DNA from 4 places in the Streptomyces sp. NPDC058257 genome. Region 4 is predicted to be linked to each of the others. Evidence: riboswitches for the same ligand, from Rfam matches in the RefSeq annotation. Region 4 holds a riboswitch; each other region holds the start of a gene.
The links. A riboswitch is a leader RNA that binds a small molecule or an ion and turns the genes downstream of it on or off. The one in region 4 is predicted to bind thiamine pyrophosphate.
Positions count from the first base shown of each region.

Region 1: linked by a shared signal. The riboswitch ahead of thiO (glycine oxidase ThiO) and the one ahead of thiM (hydroxyethylthiazole kinase) in region 4 are both predicted to bind thiamine pyrophosphate.
Region 2: linked by a shared signal. The riboswitch ahead of ACFVXC_RS25175 (thiamine ABC transporter substrate binding subunit) and the one ahead of thiM (hydroxyethylthiazole kinase) in region 4 are both predicted to bind thiamine pyrophosphate.
Region 3: linked by a shared signal. The riboswitch ahead of thiC (phosphomethylpyrimidine synthase ThiC) and the one ahead of thiM (hydroxyethylthiazole kinase) in region 4 are both predicted to bind thiamine pyrophosphate.

Region 1 is NZ_JBHVXJ010000012.1:220,366-227,950, reverse strand. It holds gene ACFVXC_RS27325 (hypothetical protein) at 1-835, opposite strand, end outside; gene metF (methylenetetrahydrofolate reductase [NAD(P)H]) at 882-1,802, opposite strand; gene thiE (thiamine phosphate synthase) at 1,892-2,542, opposite strand; gene ACFVXC_RS27310 (Rv2175c family DNA-binding protein) at 2,640-3,005, opposite strand; gene ACFVXC_RS27305 (NAD(P)/FAD-dependent oxidoreductase) at 3,059-4,225, opposite strand; TPP riboswitch at 4,410-4,523, shown strand; gene thiO (glycine oxidase ThiO) at 4,521-5,711, shown strand; gene thiS (sulfur carrier protein ThiS) at 5,708-5,926, shown strand; gene ACFVXC_RS27290 (thiazole synthase) at 5,933-6,727, shown strand; gene pknB (Stk1 family PASTA domain-containing Ser/Thr kinase) at 6,820-7,585, shown strand, end outside.
Region 2 is NZ_JBHVXJ010000011.1:82,377-89,961, forward strand. It holds gene ACFVXC_RS25155 (VOC family protein) at 1-239, shown strand, start outside; gene ACFVXC_RS25160 (LOG family protein) at 306-1,475, shown strand; gene ACFVXC_RS25165 (ABC transporter ATP-binding protein) at 1,572-2,612, opposite strand; gene ACFVXC_RS25170 (ABC transporter permease) at 2,642-4,330, opposite strand; gene ACFVXC_RS25175 (thiamine ABC transporter substrate binding subunit) at 4,306-5,400, opposite strand; TPP riboswitch at 5,528-5,644, opposite strand; gene rlmN (23S rRNA (adenine(2503)-C(2))-methyltransferase RlmN) at 5,699-6,805, opposite strand; gene ACFVXC_RS25185 (hypothetical protein) at 7,385-7,585, shown strand, end outside.
Region 3 is NZ_JBHVXJ010000002.1:672,464-680,048, forward strand. It holds gene ACFVXC_RS08495 (cupin domain-containing protein) at 70-387, shown strand; gene ACFVXC_RS08500 (DUF5326 family protein) at 593-808, shown strand; gene ACFVXC_RS08505 (IclR family transcriptional regulator) at 1,096-1,821, shown strand; gene ACFVXC_RS08510 (SsgA family sporulation/cell division regulator) at 1,925-2,362, shown strand; gene ACFVXC_RS08515 (YibE/F family protein) at 2,470-3,867, opposite strand; TPP riboswitch at 3,939-4,094, shown strand; gene thiC (phosphomethylpyrimidine synthase ThiC) at 4,087-5,868, shown strand; gene ACFVXC_RS08525 (hypothetical protein) at 5,988-6,863, opposite strand; gene ACFVXC_RS08530 (metallophosphoesterase) at 7,045-7,585, opposite strand, start outside.
Region 4 is NZ_JBHVXJ010000006.1:282,587-290,171, reverse strand. It holds gene ACFVXC_RS18030 (ABC transporter ATP-binding protein) at 1-215, shown strand, start outside; gene ACFVXC_RS18025 (ABC transporter ATP-binding protein) at 202-915, shown strand; gene ACFVXC_RS18020 (FtsX-like permease family protein) at 912-3,560, shown strand; gene ACFVXC_RS18015 (response regulator transcription factor) at 3,590-4,336, shown strand; TPP riboswitch at 4,477-4,602, shown strand; gene thiM (hydroxyethylthiazole kinase) at 4,650-5,426, shown strand; gene thiE (thiamine phosphate synthase) at 5,659-6,297, shown strand; gene thiD (bifunctional hydroxymethylpyrimidine kinase/phosphomethylpyrimidine kinase) at 6,294-7,127, shown strand; gene tenA (thiaminase II) at 7,133-7,585, shown strand, end outside.

The DNA.
Region 1 (7,585 bases), on a different contig from region 4:
GGTACGGGTACGGCTGCTCCGGCGGGAGTTCGCCGCCGTACTCACCGTACTGGCCGTAGGGGTCCTCGACGCTGCGCTGCTGGGGCACCCAGACCCCGCCGGGCGGAGTCTCCTGGTAGGTCCCCGCCCCGGCGCCGTACGGATCGGCGGCCGGATAGGGCGCGTACTGCTGCTGGTCGCCGTACGCGTCGTAGCCCTGCCCGCCGTACGTCTGCGTCCCGATGTACGGGTCGGAGTACGCGGCGTACTGCTGCTGCCCCGTCTCGCCGTACGCGTACGGCTGCTGGGGGTCATAGCCCGCGGTGGCGTACGTGTCGTAGCCGTAGCCGCTGTCCGCCGGAGCGGACTGCTGTTGCTGTTGCTGCTGCTGTGCGTACGCGTCGTCGCTGTAGACGCCGTACTGCCCGGTGTCGTCGGGCAGCGGCTCCGGGGCGTAGACCCCGGTGCCGGGAGCGGCCTCGGGCGGTGGTCCGGCCGGGCCCGCATCCTCGTACTCGATGTCGGAGACCTGGAGCGTCGGCTCCTGGGAAGCCTCGGCGGCCCCGCCTCGCGGCCTCTTGCGGCGCTTGCTCAGGCCGGGCTGGCCGCCGAGCGCCCAGCCGGTCGAGAAGCCGCGGCGGAAGGACAACGTCACGTACGTCTGTCCCGTGGCGAAGGCGATCGCGCCGATCCCGATGACCACCACTGACGGCAGCAGCACGCCGATGACCACGCCGAGGAACCCGCCGAAGGCGAGCAGCCGCCAGCGCAGCCGCGCCTTGTACTGCAGCAGCACCTCGCCGAGCAGCCACAGCGCGACACATCCGAACGCGATGTAGAGGACCGTCCAGCCCATGTACGCCCCTCTCCCCGCGGCCGCCGCCCCCTAGGGGTACGGCCGGTCAGACCTGCGGGTGATGCAGGCCCAGATTCTCGTAGATTTCCAGAGTCGCCGTGGAGTTGTTGAGCGTGATGAAGTGCAGTCCCGGGACACCCTCGGCCAGCAACCGCGCGCAGAACTCCGTCGCGAACTCGATGCCAATGGAGCGTACAGCCGCCGGATCATCTTTGGCTGTGAGGATGCGCTCTTTGAGCTCCGGCGGGAAGGAAGCGTTGCTGAGCTGAGGCAGCCGCTCCAGCATGCGCACGTTCGTCACCGGCATGATCTCCGGGATGATCGGCGTCGAGCAGCCCGCGGCCTCGACCCGGTCGCGCAGGCGCAGATACTCCTCCGGGTAGAAGAACATCTGTGTGATCGCGTAGTCGGCGCCCGCACGGCACTTGTCGACGAAGTGCCGGACGTCGGTGTCCCAGTCGGCCGAGCGCGGATGCATCGCGGGGAAGGCCGCGACGCCCACGCAGAAGTCGCCCGACTCCTTGATCAGCCGCACCAGTTCGGCGGTGTACGTGAGGCCCTCGGGGTGCTTGACCCAGTCGGCGAGCGGGTCGCCGGGCGGGTCGCCGCGGACCGCGAGCATGTTCCTGATGCCGGCGTCCGCGTACTGCCCGATGATGTTGCGCAGCTCGGCCACGGAGTGGTCGACGGCGGTCAGGTGCGCGACCGGCGTGAGCGTCGAGTCGGCGACGATCTGCTGCGTCTCCCTGACCGTGCCCGCACGCGTCGAGCCGCCCGCTCCGTACGTCACGGAGACGAAGCTGGGAGCCACCGCCTCGACCCGGCGCAGCGCGTTCCACAGGTTCCGCTCGCCCTTCTCGGTCTTCGGCGCCGAGAACTCGAACGAGTACGTCGTCTCGCCGGTCGCGAGCATGTCACGCACGGTGCGTGCGCGATCAGATCTGGTGGAAGCAGTGCCTAGGGCCATACGGGCAGGTTAGCGACGGGGTGCCGCTACCGGCCAATCTCCGTCCAACCTGCGGACAGCCGACCCGAAGGATGGCTGAAGATCGACGATCAGGCCGAACGCAACCGCTTGGCGAAGTCGGCCGCGGCGGCGGCCGGATCGTCCGCCTCGGTGATGGCCCGCACGACGACGACACGGCGGGCGCCCGCTTCGAGCACCTCGTCCAGGTTGCCCGCGTCGATACCGCCGATGGCGAACCACGGGCGGTCCGTGCCGAGTGAGGCCGTGTACCGGACCAGGTCGAGGCCGGGGGCGTGCCGGCCGGGCTTGGTCGGGGTCGGCCAGCAGGGTCCCGTGCAGAAGTAGTCCACGCCGTCCTGGGTCGCCGCCGCGGCGGCCTCGGCGTCGGCGTGCGTGGAACGGCCGATGAGAACGTCGTCGCCCAGAACGCGGCGGGCCGCGGGCACGGGCAGGTCGCCCTGGCCCAGGTGCAGGACGTCGGCGCCGATGGCGTGCGCGACGTCCGCGCGGTCGTTCACCGCGAGGAGCTTGCCGTGCCGGCGGGCGGCGTCGGCGAAGACCTGGAGGTGTTCGAGCTCCTCGGCCGCCTCCATGCCCTTGTCCCGCAGCTGCACGATGTCGACACCGCCGCCGAGGACGGCGTCGAGGAACTCCGGGAGGTCGCCCTGGCGCTTGCGGGCGTCCACGCAGAGGTAGAGGCGGGCGTCGGCGAGCTGCTCGCGGGCAGGCTTGGTGGCCATGAAGAGGTCCCCCCGGTCGTCGGTGGCCTACGGGCCGCGTGCCCCGGGTCTCCGGGGGACACGCGGCCCGTACGCGACGGTTTTCCGTGTCGGTCGGTCAGACGGCGAGCGCCTGGGCGCGACGCTTCACCTCCGTGCCGCGATTCTCACTCAGGGCCTGCGCGGGGGTGCCGGGCAGGGTCGGGTCGGGAGTGAAGAGCCACTCCAGCATCTCTTCGTCGGAGAAGCCGTCGTCCCGCAGGAGCGTCAAGGTGCCGGTGAGGCCCTTGACGATCTTGTCGCCGTCGATGAAGGCGGCAGGCACCGCGAGCGCGCGGTTCTCACCACGGCGTACGGCGATCAGCTGGCCCTCCTTGACCAGCTGGCGCACACGCGTCACCTCGACGTCGAGCATTTCTGCGATGTCGGGGAGGTGCAGCCACTCGGGGACGAGAGCATCAGTCTTTGCGTCAATCTCGGTCACGGGGACAAGCGTATCTCCGGCCACCGACAGCGGCCGGGCGGCGGGGCACCCGGCTACGGCAGCACTGCCTTCTTCAGCGGTACCGCGGGGTCCGACGCCAGCTCCGGGGAGAGCCGGGCAGCCGCCTCGATCAGCTTGCGGCCCTGCGCGAGGTCCCGCGGGCGGCCCACCGCGAGGACGGCCACCAGGGCGCCCCGACGGAGCCAGCACACGGTCCAGGCCGCACCCGACGGGTCACCGCGCCACACCAGCTCGTCGGCCGACGCGTGGTGCCCCGCGAACTGGACGAAGCGGCCGAACTGCTCGGACCAGAAGTACGGGACGGGGTCGTACGCCGAAGGGGTCTCGCCGATGATGTTCGCGGCCACCGTGCGCGGGCCCTGGAGGGCGTTGTCCCAGTGGTGGACGAGAAGCCGCTCGCCATACCTTCCCGAAGGGAAGGAGGAGCAGTCGCCGACCGCGTACACATCGGGTTCCGACGTCCGCAGGTGATCGTCGGCGACGATCTCCCGGTGGGCGCCCAGGGTGATGCCGGAGTCCGCGAGCCAGCCGGTGGCGGGGCGCGCGCCGATGCCGACGACGACCGCGTCCGCGGGCAGCCGGGTGCCGTCGGCGAGGAGGACGCTGCCGGGCTCGACGCGGTCCACGCGCGCGTGGGTGCGCAGTTCGGCCCCGGAGTCGGCGTACCAGGACGTCATCGGCGCCGCGACAGCCGCGGGCAGGGCCCCGGCGAGCGGTCGCTCGGCGGCTTCGACGACGGTGACGGAGCAGCCCGCGTCGCGCGCCGCGGTCGCGAACTCGGCGCCGATCCAGCCCGCGCCGATGACCACGACACGGTGCTGTTCGGCGAGCACGGGCCGCAGCCGCTCGGCGTCGTCGAGGGTGCGCAGCAGGTGGACTCCGGGGACTTGGGCAGTGCCGGGCAGCAGGATCGGCTCGGCGCCGGTGGCGATGACCAGGGTGTCGTAGGGCGCCGGGCCCGACGCGGTGTCCAGTTCGCGGTCCGCCGGGCGCACGCCCGTGACCTCGTGGCCCAGGCTCAGCTCGATGCCGAGCGCCTCGAAGTCGATGTCGAAGGCGGAGCCCTCCGCCTTGCCGAGCAGCACGGCCTTGGACAGCGGCGGCCTGTCGTACGGCCGGTGGGGTTCCGCGCCGATCAGGGTGACCGCACCGGCGAACCCCTGCTCGCGCAGGGCGACGGCGGTCTGCACCCCGGCCATCCCCGCGCCCACGATGACGACGTGCCGCTTGTCCTGCCTCTGGCGCTCGCTCACCCGATCACTCTAGGGCGGCGGGTGACGCACCCCGCAGAGCGCTACGAGGAGATCTATGACACACCGTCACGGCGCATACCCGGACAGCTCCCCTACTGCCCACGGAGACCAGGGACTAGGGTGGCGGATGCAGAGCACTCGCGGGAGCCCGGACGTACCGGGCTGAGAGGGAGGCTGGGACGGCCTCCGACCGTACGAACCTGATCCGGGTCATGCCGGCGAAGGGAGGGGCTGGACGCCCATGCATCCACATACATCACCCCACGAGACGACCGATGTCGTCGTCATCGGGGGCGGCATCATCGGCCTGGTCACGGCCTGGCGGGCGGCGCAGCGCGGCCTGTCCACCGCGGTCGTGGACCCCGAACCGGGCGGCGGCGCGGCGCAGGTCGCCGCGGGCATGCTGGCCGCCGTCACCGAGCTGCACTACGGCGAGCAGACGCTGCTCGGGCTGAATCTGGCCTCCGCGCGGCGCTATCCGGAGTTCGCGGCGGAGTTGGCGGAGGCGAGCGGCCGCGATGTCGGCTACCGCGCGTGCGGCACGCTCGCCGTCGCCCTCGACTCCGACGACCGCGCCCACCTGCGTGAGCTGCACGCACTCCAGGAGCGGTCGGGGCTCACGTCGGAGTGGCTGAGCGGGCGGGAGTGCCGCCGCCTCGAACCGATGCTCGCACCGGGGGTCCGCGGCGGCCTTCGCGTCGACGGCGACCATCAGATCGACCCGCGCAGGCTCGCCGCGGCACTGCTCGTGGCCTGCGAGCGGGCGGGCGTGATCTTCCACCGTGCGTGGGCGGAGCGCCTCACGGTCGCAGGCGACCGGGCCACCGGTGTCGTCCTCGCCGACGGCACCGCCCTGGAGGCCGGGCAGACCGTGCTCGCCGCGGGCAGCCTCAGCGGGCGGCTCGCAGGTGTCCCGGAGGGCGTGCTGCCGCCCGTGCGTCCCGTGAAGGGGCAGGTCCTGCGGCTCACGGTGCCGGAGCGGTACGCGCCGTTCCTGAGCCGTACCGTGCGCGCCGTCGTGCGCGGCAGCCACGTCTACCTGGTGCCGCGCGAGAACGGCGAGCTCGTCGTCGGCGCTACCAGCGAGGAGCTCGGCTGGGACACGACGGTCACCGCGGGCGGCGTGTACGAGCTGCTCCGGGACGCCCACGAGCTCGTACCTGGCATCACGGAACTGCCGCTGACCGAGACCCGCGCGGGCCTGCGCCCCGGCTCGCCCGACAACGCGCCGCTGCTCGGCCCGACCGCGCTCCCCGGCCTCCAGCTGGCCACAGGGCACTACCGCAACGGCGTGCTTCTGACCCCCGTCACCGGCGAGGTCCTCGCGCACGCCCTGACCACCGGTGAACTGCCCGACGAGGCGCGGGGGTTCACCCCGCTGCGCTTCGTCGGCGCCTCCCTCACGCAGCGCTTCATGGAGCAGCCCGCATGACTCTCTCAGCCGTTACAGCCGTATCCGTCAACGGAGAAGCACGCGACGTGGCCGCGGGCACCACGCTCGAAGCGCTCGTCGCCACGCTCACCAGAGCTCCGTCCGGGATCGCCGCCGCGCTCAACGAAACCGTCGTCCCGCGCGCGCGGTGGTCCACCACCCCCCTCACCGACGGGGACCGCGTCGAGGTCCTCACCGCCGTCCAAGGAGGCTGAACCGGCATGGCAGACGACCCCTTCGTCATCGGCGGGCTCACTCTTTCCTCACGCCTGATCATGGGTACGGGCGGTGCGCCGAGCCTGGACATCCTCGAACGCTCCCTCGTCGCCTCCGGAACGGAGCTGACGACGGTCGCGATGCGCCGCCTCGACCCCGGTGTGCAGGGCTCGGTGCTCTCCGTCCTCGACCGGCTCGGCATCCGTGTCCTGCCGAACACGGCGGGCTGCTTCACCGCGGGCGAGGCCGTCCTGACCGCCCGGCTCGCGCGGGAGGCGCTCGGCACCGACCTGGTCAAGCTGGAGGTCATCGCGGACGAGCGCACGCTGCTCCCCGACCCGATCGAGCTCATCGACGCCGCGGAGACCCTGGTCGACGACGGCTTCACGGTCCTTCCGTACACGAACGACGACCCGGTCCTCGCCCGGAAGCTGGAGGACGTGGGCTGCGCGGCGATCATGCCTCTCGGCTCGCCCATCGGCTCCGGGCTCGGCATCCGCAACCCGCACAACTTCCAGCTCATCGTCGAGCGCGCGGGCGTGCCGGTGATTCTGGACGCGGGGGCGGGAACGGCGTCCGACGCGGCGCTCGCGATGGAGCTGGGGTGCGCGGGTGTGATGCTCGCCTCCGCCGTTACACGCGCTCAGGAGCCGGTCCTGATGGCCGAGGGCATGCGGCACGGGGTCGAGGCGGGGCGGCTCGCGTACCGGGCCGGGCGGATTCCACGTCGGCACTTCGCCGAGGCGTCGTCGCCCGCGCAGGGGATGGCCCGGCTCGATCCGGAGCGGCCCGCGTTCTGAGGGACCGCCCGCCTGTTACAGGTCGGCTGCAGTCGAGGCCCGAGCATGCCCGGGCGGGCAAGGGTGTCAGCGGTGGCTCGTAGACTCCCTTCGTGGACACGACCCTTCAGGACCCTTCCCCAGCCTTCGGCCGGGGAGACCCCATGGTCGGGCAGGTGCTCGACGGCCGCTATCGCGTGGACGGGCGGATCGCGGTCGGCGGGATGGCCACGGTCTACCGGGCCGTGGACACCCGCCTCGACCGCGTGCTCGCGCTCAAGGTGATGCACCCGACGCTGGCCGCCGACGTCTCGTTCGTCGACCGCTTCATCCGCGAGGCCAAGTCGATCGCCCGGCTCTCCCACCCGAACGTGGTGGGGGTGTACGACCAGGGCGCCGACGGCGCGTACGTCTATCTGGCCATGGAGTACATCGCGGGATGCACCCTGCGCGACGTGCTCCGCGAGCGCGGCGCCCTGCAGCCGCGCGCGGCCCTCGACATCCTGGAGCCGGTCCTCGCCGCGCTCGGCGCGGCCCACCGCGCCGGGTTCGTGCACCGCGACATGAAGCCGGAGAACGTCCTCATAGGGGATGACGGCCGGGTCAAGGTCGCTGACTTCGGACTCGTGCGCGCGGTGGACACCGTCACGAACACGACGGGCACGATCCTGGGGACGGTCTCCTATCTCGCCCCCGAGCAGATAGAGCACGGCACGGCCGACACGCGTGTGGACGTGTACGCGTGCGGGGTCGTGCTCTACGAAATGCTGACCGGCGCCAAGCCGCACTCCGGTGAGTCGCCCGCCCAGGTTCTCTACCAACACCTCCACGAGGACGTGCCGCCCCCGTCGGCGGTCGTTCCGGGCCTGGCCGTCGAGC
Region 2 (7,585 bases), on a different contig from region 4:
GCTACAAGGACTTCACGAAGAAGGAGATCGCGGACTCGACGACGACCAGCGAGACGCTGCTCTGTCTGAGCGCCGAGAGCCGCGAGAAGGTCGACGAGCTGGTCGACAAGGCCGTGGCGGCCGGTGGCACGGCGGGCAAGACGCAGGACTACGGCATGATGTACGGCCGCGCCTTCGACGACCTGGACGGCCACACCTGGGAAATCATGTGGATGGACCCGTCCGAGGTGCGGGGCTGAGAGCCGCCGGTGACGGGTTCGCGGGGGGGCGACCGGCGCCCGGCGCGATCTGCTTAGCATGGGCGGATGCAGCCGACTCCCGAACCCGTATCCGCGTCAGCATCCGCGTCAGCCGCCGAGCCCTCGCCCCGGCTCCCGGGCGGCGACCGTGAGATCGAGTCGCTCGAGGAGTTCGACGAGATCGCCGCACACGGTTCGCTCGCGGGGTGCCGCGTCCAGGCGATAGACCTGACGGGGCGTACGTCCTCGCTGCGGGAGTGCGACGCCACGGGCACGGTGTTCCTCGGCTGCGCGATGGAGCAGGAAGCGGTGGACGCGGTGCGGGCCGCCGGGGCGCTGGTGTTCCCACCCGTACCCGGCCTGCCGTTCGACCCGTACCGCGGACTTCTCCACACGCCGGAGGAACTGTTCGCGGGGCTCGCCGAGGGTGGGTACGAGGCGACTCCTGACGCCCGCGCCTACGCCTGGTTCCAGGAGACCAAGGCCGACGGCGACGTCTTCTCCTCGATGCTCCGCTCGATCCACGACGACTCGGTCTCGGACGCCCTCGACGAACTCCTCGTCAGCGCACGGGTGGTGGGCGTCATGGGCGGCCACGCGATGGCCCGGGGCACGGAGGCGTACGAGGGCGCGGCCCGGCTCGGGCGCTCGCTCGCCCGCGCCGGGTTCACGGTCGCCACGGGCGGCGGCCCCGGCGCGATGGAGGCGGCGAACCTGGGGGCGTACGCGTCCGTCTTCCGCGACGAGATGCTGGACGAGGCGCTCGAACTCCTCGGGAAGGCGCCGTCCTTCACCCCCTCGATCACGGAGTGGGCGCGGGCCGCCTTCGGCATCCGCGAGCGCTGGCCGTCCGGCGGCGCGTCGGTGGGCATCCCCACCTGGTTCTACGGCCACGAGCCGCCGAACGCCTTCGCCACCCACCTGGCCAAGTACTTCGCCAACGCCACCCGCGAGGACGGCCTGCTCGCGCGCTCGAACGCGGGCATAGTGTTCCTCCCCGGCGCGGCGGGCACCGTCCAGGAAGTCTTCGACGCGGCGACGCCGAACTACTACGAGTCGCGTGGCGAGCCGGCCCCGATGGTCCTGGTGGACCGCGCGCACTGGACGGAACACCTCCCTGCCTGGCCGCTGCTACAGGCACTGGCACGAGGCCGCTCAATGGAGTCGAGGATCGCCTTGGTGGACAGGGTGGAGGAGGCTCCGGCGGCACTGGCATCAATCCAGTCCGGCGGATAGTCCCGCCCGCCGGGCGGGCTTTTCGGCCCGTCCCCGGCGGGCTTTTCGGCCCATCCCCGGCGGGCGTCTCAGCCCGTCCGGCGTTCGAGGACGAACTCAGCCCAGCACCACGACATCCCCCACATCGAACGCGACCCCCACCGTCTCCCCCACTCCGGGCGCGTCCCGAAGCGCACAGGCCGCTTCAAGGCGCGGCCCCGACCGAGGCTCCAGATGTACGGCGACATGGGTGCCCCGGAAGGTACGCGCCGTCACCGCGCACGGCAGCCCCTCGTCGGCGGGCACGAGCCGTACCCCCGCCGGACGTACAAGGAGTCGGCACGGCCCGTCCCCCCGGCACGACCCGTCCCCCACGTCCTGCGGCACCGGAACCTTTCCCCAGACGGTGTCGGCCGCCTCCCCGGCCACCGTCGCGTCGACGATGTTGTCGAAGCCGAGGAACCGCGCGACGAACTCGTCCGCCGGATGCCGCCAGACCTCAAGGGGCGTACCCGACTGGGCGATCCGCCCCTCCCGCATCACCACGACCCGGTCCGCGAGCGCGAACGCCTCGCCCTGGTCGTGCGTGACCGCAAGCACCGTCGTACCCAACTCGTCGAACAGTTCACGGAGTTCGACAACGAGCCGCTCCCGCAGCGACCGGTCGAGCTGTCCGAGCGGCTCATCGAGCATCAGCAGGCGCGGCCTCGGCGCGAGCGCCCGCGCGAGAGCGACCCGCTGCTGCTCGCCGCCGGAGAGCGAGGCGACGGCCCGCCGCTGCGCCCCCGGAAGGCCCACGAGTTCGAGCAACTCGGCCACCCGATCGGCCTGTTCCCCCTTAGACACCCCGTGCATCCGCAGCCCGAAGGCGACGTTGCCCGCGACGTCGCGCTGCGGGAACAGCTGATGATCCTGGAACATCAGGCCGACCCCACGTTTGTGCGCGGGCACCCCACGCTGGTCCTTCCCATCCAGCAGGATCTTCCCGCCGTCGAGCTCCTGGAGCCCGGCGACCGCACGCAGCAGGGTCGACTTGCCGCTGCCGCTGGGCCCGAGGACGCACACGATCTCGTGCTCGTCGACCGCGAGCCCGACACGGTCGAGCACGGCACGCTCCCCGAACCGCACGGTCGCATCGGCCAACGTCAACAGCCCCATGCCCACACCCTTGCTCACGCCCACACCCATCAGAACTCCCCGGTCGTGCGGTCGGTACGGAGCCGTTCGAGCAGCAGAAGCGACACCGCGCACACCACCATCAAGATCGTCGAAAGCGCCATGGCCTGCCCGTAGTTGAGCTCACCGGCCCGCCCGAGGAGCCGCGCCACGGCGACCGGAAGCGTCGGGTTGTCCGGCCGGGCGATGAACACGGTCGCGCCGAACTCCCCCAGGGACACCGCGAAGGCGAACCCGGCGGCGATGAGCAGCGCCCTTCGCACCATCGGCAGGTCGACCTCCCGCCACGCCCGCAGCGGCGACGCCCCGAGGACGGCCGCCGCCTCGCGCAGACGTCCGTCCACCGCGCGCAGGACGGGAAGCATGGTGCGTACGACGAAGGGCACGCCCACCAGAGCCTGCGCGAGCGGCACCAGGATCCACGTGGAGCGCAGGTCGAGCGGCGGCTTGTCCAGCGTGATCAGGAACCCGAAGCCCACCGTCACCGCGGAGACCCCGAGCGGCAGCATCAGGAGCGCGTCGAAACCGCGCACCAGCCGACCGGCCTTCCGGGTGAGCGCCGCCGCCGCGAGCCCGCCGATCACCAGGGCGATGGCGGTGGCGGCGAGCGCGTACTGGAGCGAATTCCAGACGGCCTCGATCGGCGGTACGAGGAAGGCCCCGCCCTCCGCCGATGTCAGCTCCTTGTAGTAGGTGAAGCCGTAGCCGTCGGGGCCGCTCAGCGACCGCTCGATCAGCACGCCGAGCGGCAGCAGTACCAGCACGGCGATCGTGACCATGACCCCGGCGAGCAGCGTCCACTGCCCTGGGCCGCGTGGCCGCCGCGCGACCGTGGAGGCGTCGACCAGCTTCAGCGCGGTCTCCCGCCTGCGCACCGTCCACGCGTGCACGGCGAGGATCAGGCCGACCGCCGCGAACTGCACGATCGTCAGGACGGCGGCCGTCGACAGGTCGAGGAGCTGGGCGGTCTGCCGGTAGATCTCGACTTCGAGGGTCGAGTACGCGGGTCCGCCGAGGATCTGCACGACGCCGAAGGAGGTGAACGTGAACAGGAAGACCATGAGGGACGCCGCGGCGACCGCGGGCCCGAGCGCGGGGAGCGTCACCGTCCGCCACGCCATCCACCGCGAGGCGCCGAGCATCCGCGCGGCCTCCTCCTGACGCGGGTCGAGCTGCGACCAGAGACCGCCCACGGTCCGTACGACGACGGCGTAATTGAAGAAGACGTGCGCGAGCAGAATGGCCCACACGGTCGTGTCGAGCCGCACGCCCCACATCTCGTCGAGCAGACCGCCCCGGCCGAGCAGCGCGAGGAACGCGGTCCCGACGACGACCGTCGGCAGCACGAACGGCACGGTGACGATCGCCCGCAGAACCTGCTTGCCCCTGAACTCGAAGCGCGCGAAGACGTACGCGCCGGGGAGCGCGATGAGCAGCGTGAGCGCGGTCGACGCGAGCGCCTGCCAGGTGGTGAACCACAGCACGTGCCGCACGTCGGACTGCCCGATGACCTCGACGATCCGTCCGAACTGCCACTCCCCGCCGACCTTCAGGCCACGCGCGACGATCGCGGCGACCGGATAGGCGAAGAAGAGCGCGAAGAACGCGACGGGCACGGCCATCAGACCGAGCCGAGCCGCGCCCCCGCGTCCGGCCCTCTTGCGGGCCGGGCTCTTTACTTCAGTACGAGCGAGGTCCACGACTTGACCCACTGCTCGCGGTTGTCGGCGATCTTCTTCGGGTCCATGGTCTCCGGATCGTCGACCTTGACCCCGTGTTTGACGAACAGCTCGGGCAGCTCGGCGTTCTTCCGCACCGGATTCACGAACATGTTCAACGGCATGTCGCCCTGGAACTTGTCACTGATCAGGAAGTCGAGCAGCGCCTTGCCGCCCTTCTCGTTCTTGGCGTTGCTGAGCAGGCCCGCGTACTCGACCTGCCGGAAGCAGGTGCCGGTCGCGACGCCGGTCGGCGCCTGCTTGGGCTGCGGCTTCGCGTAGAGCACCTCGACGGGCGGCGACGAGGCGTACGAGACGACGAGCGGCCGGTCGCCCTTCGCCTTCTTGCCCCCGGCGGACCCGGAGAACTCCTCGTTGTAGGCCTGCTCCCAGCCGTCGACGACCTTGACGCCGTTGGCCTTGAGCTTCTTCCAGTAGCTTTCCCAGCCGTGTTCCCCGTCGCCGTACTCGGCGGCCGTCCCCAGCAGGAAACCGAGACCGGGAGACGAGGTCGCGGCGTTCTCGGTCACGAGCAGGTTCTTGTACGCGGGCTTGGCCAGGTCGGCGAAGGACTTCGGCGGCGCGAGCTTCTTGTCGGCGAAGTACTTCTTGTCGTAGTTGACGCAGATGTCACCGCTGTCGACGGGCGTGACGCGATGCTTGCCCTGATCGACACGGAACTGCGAGGCGACCTGCCCCGACCCCTTGGCCTCGTAGGACTGGAAGAGGTCATTGTCGAGGGCGCGCGAGAGCAGGGTGTTGTCGACGCCGAAGAAGACGTCCCCTTGCGGGTTGTCCTTCGAGAGAATCGCCTTGTTCACGGCGGCACCCGCGTCGCCGTCCTTGAGGACGTTGACCTTGTAGCCGGAGCTCTTCTCGAACGCCTTCAGTACGTCCTTGGAGACATTGAAGGAGTCGTGGCTGACCAGCGTGACGCTCTTGGAATCGGCGGCCTCGTCGCCGCTGCCGGACGAGCTGCCGCACGCGGAGAGCGCGACGAGCGAGAGGCCGACCGCGACAGCGGTGACCGTGACCTTCTTGGTGGAGCTCACTTTGGTGGTGCTCACGTTGGTGGTGCTCACGTTGGTGGTGCTCACTGAATTGATTCCTCCTGGAGTGACCAGGAAGAGACGCGGCCCTGCCCACAGCCTTGAAGAGGCTGCGGGCAGGGCGCAACAGCTTGAGTGATGTCCGAACTTCCTACCCGGAATGACCCGGGCAAGGTTCAGAGGGTCTGCGGCCAACCTGTTCTTGGTGCCGCACTCTCAGCGCTGTGGCGCTCCCCTGTCGGAATATGAAGATGTGTTCCGGCTATGAAGTTGTGTTCCGGCCAGACTAACGCGCGGCAGGCTAGCGCTCGGACGCGGCGAGCTGACCGCAGGCCCCGTCGATCTCCTGGCCCCGGGTGTCACGCACCGTGACGGGCACTCCATGAGCGGCGATGGCGTCCACGAAGGCCTTCTCGTCCTCCGGCCGCGACGCGGTCCACTTCGAACCCGGCGTCGGGTTCAGCGGGATCAGGTTCACGTGGACGGGCTTGTTCTTGAGCAGCCGCCCGAGACGGTCACCACGCCAGGCCTGGTCGTTGATGTCGCGGATCAGCGCGTACTCGATGGACAGGCGGCGCCCCGACTTGGCGGCGTACTCCCACCCGGACTCCAGCACCTCGCGCACGTTCCACCGCGTGTTGACGGGGACGAGGGTGTCGCGCAGCTCGTCGTCGGGCGCGTGCAGCGAGATGGCGAGGCGGCACTTGAAGCCCTCGTCGGCGAACCGGTGGATGGCGGGCACCAGGCCGACCGTCGACACGGTGATCCCACGCTGCGAGAGGCCGACGCCGTCGGGCTCGGGATCCGTGAGCCTACGAATGGCACCGGTCACGCGGTTGTAGTTGGCGAGCGGCTCGCCCATCCCCATGAACACGATGTTGGAGAGCCGGGCGGGCCCGCCGGGAATCTCCCCGTCCCGCAGCGCCCGCATCCCGTCGACGATCTGGTGCACGATCTCGGCGGTCGACAGATTCCGGTCGAGGCCGGCCTGCCCCGTCGCACAGAACGGACAGTTCATCCCGCATCCGGCCTGCGACGAGATGCACATCGTCACGCGGTCCGGATAGCGCATGAGCACGGACTCGACGAGCGTCCCGTCGAAGAGGCGCCACAGCGTCTTGCGGGTGGTGTCGTCGTCACAGCTGATGTGCCGGACCACGGACATCAGCTCGGGAAGCAACGCCTCTTGCAGCTTCTGGCGCGAACCGGCGGGGATGTCGGTCCACTGCTCCGGGTCGTGCGCGTACCGCGCGAAGTAGTGCTGCGAGAGCTGCTTGGCGCGAAACGGTTTCTCGCCGACGGCTGCGACGGCTTCCTTGCGCTCGGCGGGCGTGAGGTCGGCGAGATGCCGCGGCGGCTTCTTGGCTCCGCGGGGCGCGACGAAGGTGAGTTCTCCGGGTACAGGCATGGTTCTTCCAGTGTCGCAGACGGAGGGGGCCCGGCCAGGTCACCGGCTATGGGTGGTGGTCGTTGTTGGTCGTCACTGGTGGGTGTGGGCCGCCCTTTGACGGCCCACAGACGGCCCGGCGGTTTCCGGGCTGACCTGCGAGAAGAAAGCCATGCGCCCTGTCCGAACCTCGTGCCGCCACGGCCCTCAGACGTGCGTCGAGAGCTGGGCCCGCAATGCTGCACGCCGCGACGTAAGCGCCTCAACGCAGGTCAGGGGGCACTCGCTAGATGGCACCTCGCGGCAGCGATCAAGCGCACAACTCACTAGCGCAGACATTCGAACACGCGGCCTAATCTTCGTCATGGCGCCAACCCTCTTCCCTAACGACCTGATCCAGCTCTAGACCGCCTGGACCCGCACATACGAGGCGCTCGCCGATCCCCAACCGGCCCACCCCTCGAGGTTGCGCCGCGTTCTACAGCCGCTCTCCACTCGCCTGATGTGGCACTCGTTCTGGTCCACCGAAGCAGGCAGGGCCCCAGCGACCCGCGTGGAGCTGCGCCACCTCGTCTCCGCGCGTACAGAGAGGCACGCGTCATGAGCGAGCGCCTCACGGAGCAGCAAGAGCGCACCCTTCGGTGCGTCCGAGAGTTGGTTACCGAGCATGGGGGAGGCACCCACACAAGTTGGGTTAAGTCGGATGTACCGAAGGAGGTTTCGCGGCAGAATGTAGCTATGCCCCCTAGGTCCACTGCCCCTGCGCACGAGCAAAAGACCGACAATGAAACCAAAGGTTAT
Region 3 (7,585 bases), on a different contig from region 4:
GTCTGATCGTTGCAGACGGACGGCCAGAGCGGCCGGTTCGCTAGTCGGGGCAAGGGGCGTACGAGGACGATGAAGGCATTCCGGCTTGATGAACTGGAGACGGAGCGCGCCGCGAACGACGGTGCGTATCTGCAGTTTCTGCGCGAGCGGAACATGTCGGTCGGGCTGTACGCGCTCGATGCCGGGGAGTCCGATCCGCAGCAGCCTCACCAGCAGGACGAGGTGTACATGATCGTCAGCGGCCGGGCGTCGATCACGGTCGGCATGGAGACCACCCAGGTCGCGCGCGGCAGTGTGGTGTACGTGCCGGCCGGGGTCGCCCACAAGTTCCACCACATCAGCGAGGATCTGCGGGTGCTTGTCGTCTTCTCGCCGCCAGAAGGCTGATGTCCCCCGCTGGAAGGCTGCTCCTCCCCGTCTGTGGGCCAGGCCGATCCTCTACGCCGGAGGTCTGACTCCTCCGGGCTGCGACCTCGGGGTTCCCTAGGGGAAGGATCAGGGGAGGGCAAGGGATGCGAGGCCCCCGTTGGGCCCTTCGCCGACCTAGCATCGAATGCAAGAAGTACGGCAGATGCAGAGAGAGGTAAGGACGATGGCAGCGCAGGAGATCTTCTCGGGATTGCCGTGGTGGGTGAAGTGGATCGCGGTGCCGGTCATCGCCCTGGTCGTGTTCGGCGGTCTGATAGCGACCGTTGTGGGATTCGTGGTCGGTCTGTTGTTCAAGGCACTGCTTTTCGTGGCCCTGGTGGGTGGACTCATCTACGTCGTACGGAAGTTCATATCCAGCTCGGCCTCTTCGCGTTGGTGACTTCTCGCAACAGTTCGCTCGGGTGGGGGAAGTTTTCTGGTGCGGTGCCTTAGGCCGGTGGCCACCGGTTAGAGTCCGAAAACCGACGCGGGGCGAGCCTCGCGCGCGGGCGCACTGCGCTCCCACCCGTGTATCCCCGGCACGGGCGGAACCCCCAAGCGCTTCGGGAGTGAACCTTGGCCACGGTTGACACCACACCCGCCGACGTCTCGTCCAACGATCCTCCGCACGAGGCATCGTCGGCCGTCACGGCGTCAACTGCCACCGCGCCCACTCTCATTGGCTCGGTGCAGCGGGCGATGCGGTTGCTGGAGGCGGCCTCCGCGCATCAGGAGGGGGCGCCGGCCAAGCAGTTGGCCCGGGAGGCCGGGCTCGCGCTGCCCACGGCGTATCACCTGTTGCGCACGCTGACGCACGAGGGATATCTGTCCCGGGACAAGGGCGTGTTCGTGCTCGGCGAGGCGGCCGAGCGGCTCAGTGCGAGCGGGGCGCAGCAGAATCGTCGCGGCATGATCGGTGAGGCCCTGGAGCACTGGCGCGACGCCATCGGCGTACCGGTGTATTTCGCCATGTACCGCGAGGGGGAGATCGAGGTCGTGGCCGTCGCGGACACGCCCGGGAATCCGGCCGTGGAGGAGTGGGCGGACTTTCGCGAGACGGGGCACGCGCATGCGATCGGACAGTGTCTGCTCGCTCAACTCGACGACGAACGACGGCAGGATCACATCTCCCGATATCCGGTGCAGTCGATCACTCGGTACTCGGTCCGTGACGACCGGAGTTTCCTGCGCCGACTGGACGGAATGGGCCGGATGAAGCCGGTGATCGAGCGGCAGGAGTACGCGCTGGGAACGGTCTGCGCCGCGATTCCGATCACTGCGGGTAACACTGCGGCGACGATGGCGATTTCTGTTCCCGCCTATCAAGCGGATCGGCTGCTGCCTGCGGCTGAGCGGTTGCAGCACGAGATCGGCAGGCTCCTGGGGACACTTGCTTTCTCTATCAGCATCTGAAAACTCACTCCTTGTGATCTGATGTGTACGTTAAGCAAGATGCCATGAGTGTCAGGGAGTTGGTTCCTGGCCAGTCGAGCTTTAGCGACGGGGTAGGCGGGCGATGCGAGAGTCGGTCCAGGCAGAGGTCATGATGAGCTTCCTCGTTTCCGAGGAGCTGTCGTTTCGCATCCCGGTGGAGCTGCGTTACGAGACCGGCGATCCCTACGCCGTCCGGCTGACCTTCCACCTTCCCGGTGACGCCCCAGTGACCTGGGCCTTCGGGCGTGAGTTGCTGGTCGACGGGGTGGGTGAGGCGTGCGGCGAAGGTGATGTGCACATCGAGCCCACCGATTCCGAGCTGCTCGACGAGGTGCTCATCAGGCTTCAGGTCGGTGCGGACCAGGCGCTGTTCCGGGTGGGTATCCCGCCGCTGCTCGCCTTCCTGGACCGCACGGACAAGCTGGTGCCACTGGGGCAGGAGCGGGCACTCGCCGACTTCGAGACCCACCTGGACGAAGCGCTGGACCGGATCCTCGCCGAGGAGCAGAGCGCGGGCTGACCTCGCGAACCGATGAGCGAATCCGCACGGCATTTTGGTGCATTTCTTGGCATCGGCGGTGCAGAGTAACGGCGGCGCAGGATATCGGCGGCTCAAGGCATCGCGGCTCAGGCCTTGCGGCGTCGGCCCTTTCCGCCGCGAGGCTGCTTGGCGGCCGGGGTGGCCCCGCTTCCCGGTCGGCCCGCGGTGCCCGGGTGCGCCGTGCTCCCCGCCCCGCCCGCGGGGGTCGACCGGTCGGCCGAGACCACCAGGGCCGCGAGCGCGGTCGTCACCGGCACCGAGGCGACCAGGCCGATCGAACCGACCAGGGTGCGCACGATCTCCTCGGCCACCAGTTCGCTGTTGGCCACTGTGCCCACGCTGCTCTGCGCGATCGAGAAGAGCAGCAGCAGGGGCAGCGCGGCGCCCGCGTAGGCCAGTACCAGGGTGTTGACGACCGAGGCGATGTGATCGCGGCCGATGCGGATGGCCGCGCCGTACAGACCGCGCCAGCCCATCGTGGGGTTGGCCTGGTGCAGTTCCCAGACCGCGGACGTCTGCGTCACCGTCACATCGTCGAGCACGCCGAGCGAGCCGATGATGACGCCGGCCAGGAGCAGACCGCTCATGTCGATGGACGGGTACAGGCCATGGATCAGGCCGGTGTTGTCGTCCGTGTTGCCGCTCAGCGACGCCCAGCCGATGAAGAGCGAGCCGAGGAGCCCGATGAGGAGCAGAGAGATCAGCGTGCCGAGGACCGCCACCGAGGTACGCGCCGTGAGGCCGTGGCACAGATAGAGCGCGATCAGCATGATGGCGCTGGCCCCGATCACCGCCACGACCAGCGGATTCGAGCCCTGCAGGATCGCGGGCAGGATGAAGAACGTCAGGACCAGGAAGCTCAACGCCAGTGCGACGAGGGCCATGAGGCCGCGCAACCGTCCCACCACGACGACGGCGAGCGCGAAGATCCCGGCGAGCAGCGCCATGGGGAACTTCCGGTTCACATCGGTGACCGAGTACTGCAGCGCCTCGGGGGCCGTGGGCTCATAGGCGACCACCACCTTCTGGTCCTGGCGCAACTGCCGCGGTGAGTCCGGCTGGACGATCTCGGTGAAGGTGCGGCCCCTGTCCTTGCCGCTGGTCACCTCGATCGTCGCCTTCTTGCAGACGCCCTTCGCGCGGGACTCAGCGGACTGCCCCTCGGCGGTGGAGGTGTCGCCGTTGGGCGGGGTCTGCGAGGCGTTCACGTCCTTGCAGGGCAGCTCCTGAAGCTTCGCGACCTCGCCCGACTGGGTCTGACGGTCGAAGCCGACTCCGGTGCGCTCATGGGACGGCGCGCCACCGGGCCAGAACACCGCCAGCCCCACGACGACCGCCGTGGCGAAAGGAATCAGCACGGCGGCGATGACCTTGCGCAGATGCTTGGAGACGGGCGCGGCAGGACCGTGGCTGTGGGAGTGCCCATGCGGGTCCGGCGGCACGTTCGGGGCGGGCGGCTGGGACGGCGGCTCTGTGGTGGTCACTGCCCGATCATCGCAAGAACGGAGGAGGCCCTCTGTTCAGCGCGCCCGACAGGGCGCTAGCGTGGAGCCACCTTTGCAATCGCGGGAGCTCGGAGCACCGGGCTGAGAGGGCGCTGACCTCCGTACGAAGCGGCACGAAAAGTGCACGAGCCGTACGGGATTCGCTGCGTCGACCGCCGAACCTGTTACCGGGTAATGCCGGCGTAGGGAGTAGGTCTCATGACCACATCGGACGCACGCACGCCTGCCTCGACGCAGAACCAGAGCGACGAGGCCGGGAAGTCCATCGGCTGGCACAAGGCGTATGTCGAGGGCTCACGCCCAGACCTGCGGGTGCCGGTCCGCCAGGTGCACCTCACCAACGGCAAGGCCGTGACCCTGTACGACACTTCGGGGCCGTACACCGACGAGTCCATCGACACCGACGTCCGCAGGGGCCTCGCGCCGCTGCGCGAGAACTGGATCATCGCTCGCGGCGACACCGCGGAGTACACGGGCCGCCCGCCACGCCCCGAGGACGACGGCATCAAGCACACCTCGCCGCGCGGCGGCCTGAAGAACCTCGACGCGGTCTTCCCCGGCCGCCCCCGCCAGCCGCGCCGGGGCCGCGAAGGACAGGCGGTGACGCAGCTCGCGTACGCCCGCCGGGGCGAGATCACGCCCGAGATGGAGTTCATCGGGATCCGCGAGAACCTCGACCCCGAGGTCGTGCGCGCGGAGGTCGCCGCGGGCCGCGCGGTCATCCCCGCCAACGTCAACCACCCGGAGATCGAGCCGATGATCATCGGCAAGAAGTTCCTGGTGAAGGTCAACGCCAACATCGGCAACTCCGCGGTCACCTCCTCCATCGAGGAGGAGGTGGACAAGATGACCTGGGCGACCAAGTGGGGCGCCGACACGGTCATGGACCTGTCCACCGGGCGCAACATCCACACCACCCGCGAGTGGGTCCTGCGCAACTCCCCCGTCCCCATCGGCACCGTGCCGCTCTACCAGGCCCTGGAGAAGGTCGATGGCCAGGCCGAGGCGCTGACCTGGGAGATCTACAAGGACACGGTCATCGAGCAGGCCGAACAGGGCGTGGACTACATGACGGTGCACGCGGGCGTGCGCCTTCCGTACGTCCCGCTGACCGCCAATCGCAAGACCGGCATCGTCTCGCGCGGCGGCTCGATCATGGCGGCCTGGTGTCTCGCGCACCACAAGGAGAGCTTTCTCTACGAGAACTTCGAGGAGCTCTGCGAGATCCTCGCGTCGTACGACGTGACGTACTCGCTCGGCGACGGTCTGCGCCCCGGCTCGATCGCGGACGCCAACGACGAGGCGCAGTTCGCCGAGTTGCGCACGCTCGGGGAACTCAACACGATCGCCAAGCGTCATAGCGTACAGACCATGATCGAGGGCCCGGGCCACGTCCCGATGCACAAGATCAAGGAGAACATCGACCTTCAGCAGGAGATCTGCGAGGAGGCGCCGTTCTACACGCTCGGCCCGCTGACCACCGACATCGCACCCGCGTACGACCACATCACCTCCGGCATCGGCGCCGCGATGATCGGCTGGTGGGGCACGGCGATGCTCTGCTACGTCACGCCCAAGGAGCACCTGGGCCTGCCCAACCGCGACGACGTGAAGACCGGCGTGATCACCTACAAGATCGCGGCCCACGCGGCGGACCTCGCCAAGGGGCACCCGGGCGCACAGGACTGGGACGACGCTCTCTCGGACGCGCGTTTCGAGTTCCGCTGGGAGGACCAGTTCAACCTGGCCCTCGACCCCGTCACGGCACGGGAGTTCCACGACGAGACGCTGCCCGCGGAGCCCGCGAAGACGGCGCACTTCTGCTCGATGTGCGGGCCGAAGTTCTGCAGCATGAAGATCTCGCACGACATCCGGCGTGAGCACGGCGGCACGCGGGATGAGATCGAGGAGGGCATGGAGCAGAAGTCCAAGGAGTTCGCGGCAGCCGGAAACCGCGTGTATCTGCCGATCGCCGACTGAGCAGCGGTGCTGCGGTACAGCGGTGCTGCGGTGCTGCGGTGCTGCGGTGCTGCGGTGCTGCCGTACACGCCGTGCTTCGGGCGGGCGGAGATCGCGTCCGCCCGAAGCAGCGTTATGCACTACTCCGGCTTGTGATCCGGCCCGCCGAAGTCCGGGCTTGAGTAGTCCGGGCTCGAGAAGCTCGGGCGGGATCCCGTCGTCTGACCGCCGCTCGGGCTGCTGAACCCCGGCCTGTGATAGCCGAGGTGGGGCATGCGGCCGCCCGGGTCCGTCGCCGGTGTACGAGCCGCGTGCGCCGTCCCCGGATCCGCCAGGGCCTCCCGCAGGAACGGCAGGAGGCCGTGCTCCAGGAGTGCCTCGCCCCAGGCTTCCCTGGCACGGGCCACCTCCTCGTTCTGTTCGCCGTACGAACCGGCCTGGAGCGAGGTGGAGCCGTTGCGCAGGGCCGTCAGGAGCAGGCCGACAGCAGCGACCAGGATGCCCCCGGCGGTGAGCGCGCCGAACAGCCATCCCGCGGTGAGCAGGGTGTCCGCGAAGGCGGGCTCGGGGTTGAGCATCTTCAGGATGTAGCCGACGAGCAGGAAGATCGCGGCGGCCGCCCCGGCGAGGACCGGCGCGAGTACCGCGACGACGGCGATGGCCCCAGCCCCTGAAGCCTGGGCGGTGACCTCCCCCATCGTGGTGGCGAGACCGAGGCCGCCGGAGCCGGCTTCCGCCGGACCCTCGGGGCCCCGCTCACGGATCGGTGGTGCGGCAGATCCGCTTTCGCGCAGTTCTTCGCGGACCTTCACATAGTGCGTGTACTCGGTCGTGGCAGCGGCAGTTATCAGCGCGGTGGCGTTCAGCGCCATAGTGCGCAGTTGTTCGGGATTGAGCCGCTGGCCCACTGCGGCGAGATCAGGACGGTTCGGTGCGGTGCGCAGCGCCTCATTGAGGATTCGCTCGTACTCGGGGCGGTCCTCATTGAGCAGTTGTGGAGCGCTGTTCATGTGCATCCCCCGATGCTCCGTAGGGCTTGGGGCTCGCATGGCTACGAGCCGTCGGGCAGAAACGGAGGGGAGCCTGCTACGGATAAGCCGATGGTAGAGCCGTGACGGCACGCGGTGACAGGGGGTTTCCAGAAATTGACCCGTCGGCCCACGTGATCGTGTAGGGGTGCACCTGCCCGGTGAACGCTCAGTTATCCAAGGGCAGTTGGCAGACCAGCAGTTTTCCGGCCATGGTCACTCCGCCGTCCATGGCGATGGCCAGTCCGCCTGCGTAGATGTGCGGCCCCTCGATGACGGGTCCGCCGCCGTCCGAGTCGTCTTCGGAGCCGACATCGCCGAGCAGATACGGGATGGGGCTGTGGCCATGGACGACGCGGTGGCCGCCGTACATGTCGAGGAGCTCACGTACGGCGGAGGGGCCCGACTCGTCGCGGAAGGCGAAGCGCTTGGTGAACTTCCTGAAGAGGTCCCAGCACTCGTCCGCGTCGTTGCGTGTGAGGGTTTCGCGGACCGTGTCGTTCACGGCTTCGATCGAGTCGCCGTAATCCAGATAGACGGTCGTGTCGGAGTGCATCAGGAGATGCCCGTCCTCCGACTCGATCGCGTCGAGGCGGGCCATCCACTGCAGATGGTGGTCCTCCAGGCGCTCCATGTCGGTCTTCTGGCCGCCGTTCAGGAGCCAGGCGGCCTGGAAGGTGGCCGTGCCCGCGCCCGAGTTGACCGGGGTG
Region 4 (7,585 bases):
CGACCGGCGAACTCGACGGCGGGACGGAGCACCTGATCCTGCGAATGTTGCGCGACCGTGCCGCCCGGGGCTGTGCGGTGCTGATCGTCACGCACAGCGCCGAAGCCGTCCGGATCGCCGACCGTGTGATCGCTCTGGACGACGGCAGGGCCCACGAGACGTCCACGTTCCACACCGGCACGCAACAGCAGGAGGCCCACGATGGCACCCCGTGATCACGCGATGCCGGTCGACGAGCCCATGACGTCTGCGGACGAGTCGCTCGTCGACTGCCGGGACGCTGCCCTGACCTTCGGCCGGGGCGCGACCGCCGTGGTGGCGGTGCACGGGGCGAACCTGCGGGTCCGGCCCGCGGACCGGCTCGCCATCGTCGGCCCTTCCGGGTCGGGCAAGTCGTCCCTGCTGCATCTGCTGGCCGGACTCGAACAGCCCACCAGCGGCAGCGTCACCTGGCCCGCCCTGGACGGCCCGGGCGGCATCGGGATCGTCTTCCAGGGCGACAGCCTGATCCCCGCCCTCGACGTGGTCGAGAACACCGCGCTGCCGCTGGTCCTGGCCGGAGTGCCGGCCGCCGAGGCACAGCGGTCGGCCGCCGAGGCCCTCGCCTTGGTGGACGCCGCCGACCTGGCCCAGCGGCTGCCTGAGGAGATCTCAGGCGGGCAGGCACAGCGGGTCGCCGCCGCCCGCGTCCTGGCCCAGGCCCCCCGGCTGATCCTCGCCGACGAACCGACCGGCCGGCTCGACCACGCCACCGGCGGGCACGTCCTGGACGCCCTGCTGACCGCGGCCGACCGGACAGGTGCGGCCCTCGTCGTCACCACCCACGACCCGGCCGTCGCCGCGCTGCTCACCACCCGACTGGCCATGCGCGACGGCCGGCTGCTCACCGTGGCCGAACCACAGGAGACGTCATGAACACCGCATGGGCCCGCGGCCTCGCCCGCTACCGCACCGGACGGCTCCTTGCCGCCCTGGCCGGCATCGCCCTGGCCGTCGCCCTCGTCGCCGCACTCGGTTCGTTCCTCACCGCGTCCAAGGCGACCATGACGCAGCGCGCCGTGCACTCCGTCGCCGTGGACTGGCAGGTCGAGGTGCAGCCCGGCGCCGACCCGCAGGCGGTGCTGCCCCTGGTGCGCAAGGCCCCCGGCATCCACGACGCCGTCCCGGTCGGCTTCGCCCGCAGCTCCGCGTTCACGGCCCAGGTCCAGGGCAGCACGCAGACCACCGGCCCCGGCATGGTGCTCGGCCTCCCCGACGGCTACCAAAAGCTGTTCCCCGGCGAGATCCGCCCTCTCACCGGTGGTACCAGCGGCGTACTGCTGGCCCAGCAGGCCGCCTCCAACCTGCATGTCGCCCCCGGCGACACCGTCGACATCCGGCTCCCCGGAACGGCTGTACGCCAGGTCCGCGTGGCCGGCGTCGTCGACCTCCCGCAGGCGGACTCGCTGTTCCAGAAGGCCGGCGCCCCAGCCCAGTCACAGCCCACCGCGCCGCCCGACAACGTCATCCTGCTCCCCTCCGCCGACTTCGCCTCGCTGACCGCCCATGCGCCCGCCGCAGGCGTCACCACGCAAATACATGCCGTACGCGACGCCAAGCTGCCCTCCGACCCGGCCTCCGCCTTCAACACCGTGACCCGCGCCGCCCACAACCTGGAGGCCCGCGCCTCGGGCGCGGCGATCGTCGGGAACAACCTGGGCGCCGCCCTCGACTCCGCCCGCCAGGACGCCCTCTACGCACAGATCCTCTTCCTCTTCCTCGGTGTTCCCGGCGCACTACTGGCCGCCGCACTGACCGCAGCGGTCGCCGCAGCCGGTGGTGAACGGCGCCGTCAGGAGCAGGCGTTGCTGCGGCTGCGCGGACTGCGGCCCGGCCGCATCGCGGCGCTGTCCGGCCTGGAAGCCGCGCTGGTGGGGGCCGGCGGCGGCGTCGCCGGACTCGGCATCGCCGCGCTGACGGGCCGACTCGCCTTCGGATCGGCCTCGTTCGGGACGAGCGCGGGCTCCTGGCTCCTCTGGTACGCCCTTGCCTTCGTGCTCGGTGCCGCCGTGGCCGCGGGCGCCGTGCTCGTCCCCGCGCTGCGCGACCTGCGCGGCGTGACGGTCGCCGACACACGCAGGGCCGAGGCCCGTACGGGCTCGGTGTGGTGGATGCGCTACGGCGTGGACTTCGCCCTGCTGATCGGCTCCTGGCTCGTCTTCCGCGCCTCGTCCGGCAACCAGTACGCGCTCGTCCTCGCCCCGGAGGGCGTGCCCAGCATCTCCGTGTCGTACTGGGCCTTCCTGGGCCCGGCCCTGCTGTGGGCAGGCGCCGCGCTGCTGCTGTGGCGGCTCACCCTCCTCGCGCTCACCCACGGCCGAGCCGTGCTGGCCCGGCTCTCGCGCCCGCTCGCCAAGAACCTGGCAGGGACGACGGCCGCGGTTCTCTCCCGGCGCAGGCGGCCGCTGGCCCGCTCGGTGGTACTGCTGGCGCTCGCGGTGTCCTTCGCGATCTCCACGGCCACCTTCAACGCGACGTACAAGCAGCAGGCCGAAGTCGACGCGCGGCTCACCAACGGCGCCGACGTCACCGTCACCGAACCGCCCGGAGCACAGACGCCACCCAGCGCGGCCGCCTCCCTCAAGGTCTCCGGCGTACGTCATGTCGAGCCGCTCCAGCACCGGTTCGCCTACGTCGGCTCCGACCTCCAGGACCTCTACGGCGTACGCCCTGACACGGTCGCCTCGGCCACCTCCCTTCAGGACGCCTACTTCTCCGGAGGCAGCGCGGGCACCCTCATGCGCAAGCTCGCGAAGCAGCCCGACGCACTGCTGGTCAGCGCGGAGACCGTCACCGACTTCCAGCTCTCTCCCGGTGACAGGGTCAACCTGCGCATCCAGGACGCTCGCACGAAGGCGCTGCGCACGGTGCCCTTCCACTACGTGGGCGTCGCCAAGGAGTTCCCGACCGCGCCGAAGGACAGCTTCTTCGTCGCCAACTCCTCCTACGTGGCCCGGGCCACCGGCAGTGACGCGGTCGGCTCGTTCCTGGTGGACACCGGCGGCGCCCACCAGAAGCAGATCGCCGCGCGCCTGCGGGCGCAGCTCGGCACCAGTGCCACTGTCACCGACCTCACGCAGACCCGCGGCACCGTCGGCACCAGCCTGACCTCCATCGACCTGGCGGGCCTCACCCGTATCGAGCTGGCCTTCGCGGTGCTCCTGGCCGCCGGAGCCGGTGGCCTTGTCCTCGCGCTCGGCCTCGCCGAACGCCGCCGCACGTTCGCCATCGCCACCGTGCTCGGCGCGACACGACGGCAGTTGCGCGGGATGGTCCTGACCGAGGCGATCCTGCTGACCGCGGGCGGCCTGGCCGGTGGCACGCTCATCGGCTGGGCCCTCTCCGAGATGCTCGTCAAGGTTCTGACGGGCGTATTCGACCCGCCGCCCGCCGCCCTCGCCGTCCCGGGCGCCTATCTGGCTCTCACCGTGTTCGCCGCGACCGCGGCCGTACTGGCCGCCGCGCTGAACGGAGTGCGACGCGCCGCTCGACCCGCCGTCGAGGAACTCCGGGATCTGTGAACGCCCCGCCCGGCTCTACGCTGCCCAGCATGCGAACGCCCGCCACACCGGACCGCAGCCGCTATAGCGTCCTCGTCGTCGAGGACGACGACACCATCGGCCGCCATCTCGAAACGGGGCTGCGCAGCAACGGATACACCCCGACGTGGAGCCGGACCGGCGCTGCCGCCTTCACCGAGTCCGCGCAGACCCTGTACGACGTGCTGCTCCTGGACCTCGGCCTGCCCGACATGGACGGCCTCGACATCGCCCGCACTCTGCGAGCCCGCTGCCCCGACCTGCTGATCATCATCCTCACCGCCCGTACGGACGACATCGACGTCATCGCCGGACTCGATGCCGGAGCCGACGACTACCTCGTCAAACCCTTCAGCCTGACGGTTCTGCTGGCCCGGCTCCGCGCCCACCTGCGCCGCCGTACGATCGCCTCCCCGGCACAGGAGCCGATCTCGCTCGGCGACCTGATCGTCGACGTCACCGCGCGCCGGTGCATCCTCCACGACCGAGAAGTCCCGCTCAGGCCCAAGGAGTTCGAGCTGCTCGCCATGCTCGCCCGGCACATGGGAGAGGCAGTGTCCCGCGAGGTGCTGATGGCCGAGGTCTGGGACGAGAACTGGTTCGGCTCCACCAAGACCCTCGACGTCACGATGGCCGCCTTGCGCCGCCGCCTCTCCGACGCGGCCGGTGCGTCCCCGCTCCCCGCGGCGCTACCGCGAATCTCCACCCTGCGCGGACACGGCTACCGCCTTGAGCCCCACGCCGCGCCTCCCGCCTGAGTCCAGCAGCGGCGGTCTGGCCATCGCCCGGAGTCGCCCAGAGAGCCATCCGGGCGATGGTCAGGCCGCCCCGACAGATCCGTGTCGTTTCGTGAGGTACCCGAGTGCGAACTCCCGTTCCTGAAGGAGGTACATTGCGTAGCGACCACCGCGGGAGCTCGGGAGTAGCCGGGCTGAGAGGGCGGACGGGACTTGCTCCCCTTTCCGCCGACCGCATGAACCTGGACCGGGTAATGCCGGCGTAGGAAGGGTGTTGACGATGGATACTGCCTCCGTACCTGCCCAGCACGGCACTGCTGTTTCCCGTGATGCCGTGGCGGATGTGATCGCGTCCCTGCGGACCTCCGCACCCCTTGTGCACTGCCTGACCAACGTCGTGGTGTCGCAGTTCACCGCGAACGTGCTGCTCGCGGCGGGGGCTGCCCCCGCGATGGTGCACAGCGCGGAGGAGGCCGGAACGCTGGCCCGGGCGGCCGGGGGTGTCCTGGTCAACCTGGGAACGGTGACCTCCGTGACGGCGGCGGCGATGCGCGTCGCGGTCACAGAAGCGGCCGGGGCCGGGCGGCCGTGGGTGCTCGACCCGGTGGCGGTCGGCCCGCTGCCCTGGCGCACCGAGCTCGCCCGCGAACTCCTTGAGAGCGCACCCCCAGCGGTCGTTCGCGGTAATGCTTCCGAGATCCTGGCACTGGACGGCGGCACGGGCGGGCACGGCGTGGACAGCACTGACGCCCCCGAGGCGGCGCTGGCCGCGGCCGACGCGCTGGCCCGGCGCTACGGCTGCGCGGTCGCGGTGAGCGGTCCGCAGGACGTTCTCACGGACGGGACGAGAGTGGTGCGCCTGGCCAACGGGCACCCGCTGCTGGCTCTGGTGACGGGAACGGGCTGCTCACTCGGCGCCCTGGTGGCCGCCTGCACAGCCGTCACCGGCGACGCGCTGCTTGCCGCCACTGCCGCGACCGGCCTGCTCACCGTGGCCGCGGAGGACGCCGCCACCTGCTCCGCGGGGCCCGGCACGTTCGCGGTCGCCCTGATCGACGCGCTGTACGAGCTCAGCCCTGAGCGTCTCGCCGAGGCTCTCAACCTGCGCTGAGCATGCGCGTACCGCGGGGTCCTGCGTGAGCGGTGGCCCGGACGCCACCCGCTGCACAGGCCCCCGCCCGCCCTGGGGCGGCGCCCCCAACACCGAGTCCGGCTGTCCTGTCCCCCGCTCTCGCCCCTGTGACCAACTCAAGGTCCCCGCACTTCAGGGCCTGACTTTGCCCGTACCTCCCGATGCGTTTCCCACGGCTTTCCCCGGCCGGGAGACCCCCAAGGAGCAACCCATGCGACCTCCTCTCGATCTGTCCCTGTATCTCGTGACCGACACCAGGCTCTGCGGCCACCGCGGTGTCGCCGCCACCGTTGCAGCGGCCGTCAAGGGCGGCGTCACCGCCGTCCAGTTGCGAGATCCGGACGCGGACGCCCGCACGCTGTTCTCGCTCGGCCGGGCGATCCAGGCCGAACTCGCGGACACCGGCGTCCCCTTGATCGTCAACGACCGCCTGGACGTGGCGGTCTGGTTGGACGCGGACGGCGTCCACCTCGGGCAGCGGGACGTCTCCCCCGCGACCGCCCGGCGCCAGCTCGGTCCCCATGCGTACGTCGGCCTGTCCGTCAGCCGCCCCGAGCAGCTGGCGCACGTGCCGGACACCGTCGACCACCTCGGTGTCGGTCCGGTGTTCCCGCAGTCCACCAAGCCAGACGCGGACGCCCCGCTCGGTGTGCGCGGCCTGGCCCGGATCGTCCGGGAGAGCCCGCTGCCCTGCGTGGCCATCGGCGGGATCGGCGTGACCGAGGCCGCCGCGGTCATGGGAAGTGGCGCGGCCGGGATCGCTGTCGTCAGCGCGGTCTGCGGACAGCCCGACCCCGAGACCGCGGCCCGTTCCCTCGTTCGCACTCTGCGACAGGAGATCCCCGCGTGACCAGCCCGCCCATCGCCCTCAGCATCGCCGCCAGCGACCCCTCCGGCGGCGCCGGGATCCAGGCCGACTTGAAGGCGTTCTCCGCCAACGGCGCCTACGGAACAGCGGTTCTGACCGCTCTGACCGCACAGAACACCCAGGGCGTCACCGGCATCCATGCCGTCCCCCCGGCGTTCGTCACCGAGCAGCTCGACACTCTGTTCGCCGACGTCCCGGTGGACGCCGTCAAGATCGGAATGCTGGCCGATGCCGCCATCGCCGCAGCCGTCGCGGACGCCCTGGAGCGGCACCGCCCCCGGTGCGTCGTCCTCGACCCCGTCATGGTCTCGACCAGCGGCCACCGCCTTCTCGAGGCCGATGCGGTGACGGTGTTGCGCGACCGTCTCCTGCCTCTCGCCGACCTCATCACCCCCAACCTCCCCGAGGCCGGTGACCTCCTCGGCACCGCCGCCGCAGAGAACCGCGCAGAAGCCATCGAGCAGGCCCGCGCACTCCTCGAAACCGGCGCCAGGCGCGTCCTCCTCAAGGGCGGCCACCACACACACGACGCAGAATCCGTGGACATCCTCGTCGACGCTACTCACGCCACAGACGCCTGTGCCGCGGGCGTCACCGAGCTGTCCGCGCCTCGCGTGAACACGCGCAACACCCATGGCACCGGCTGCACCCTCTCCGCCGCGATCGCCGCCCTCCGCCCGCAGCACGACGACTGGCACACCGCTGTCCGCGCCGCGAAGGAGTACCTGACCGGGGCCCTGCGCGCGGCCGACACCCTGCATATCGGCCGCGGCCACGGACCCGTCCACCACTTCCACGAGTACTGGAGCTGAGCCCCATGACCACGACATTCTGCGACGAGCTGTGGACGGCCACGGCCGAGATACGTGCGGCCATCGACAAGCTGCCGTTCGTCACCGGCCTCGGCGACGGCACCCTGGACCGGGAGAAGTTCGTCTACTACCTGGCCCAGGACGCCCACTACCTGCGCGGCTACGCCCGCGCGCTGGCCGGCGCCGCCGCGAAGGCGGACCGGCCGCAGGACATCGCGTTCTTCGCGAAGTCCGCCCACGACGCCGTTGTCGTCGAGAGCTCCCTGCACGAGAGCAACGTCGTCGACGTCGACGCCTGGACGCCCTCCCCCACCGGCACCGGATACACCTCCTATCTGCTCTCCGTGGCTCACACCCAGGGCTACCCGGAGCTGGCCGCAGCGGTCCTGCCCTGCTTCTGGATCTACGCCGAGGTGGGCCGGGCGCTCCTCGAGCAGGCCGGCGACCTCGCCGCCCAC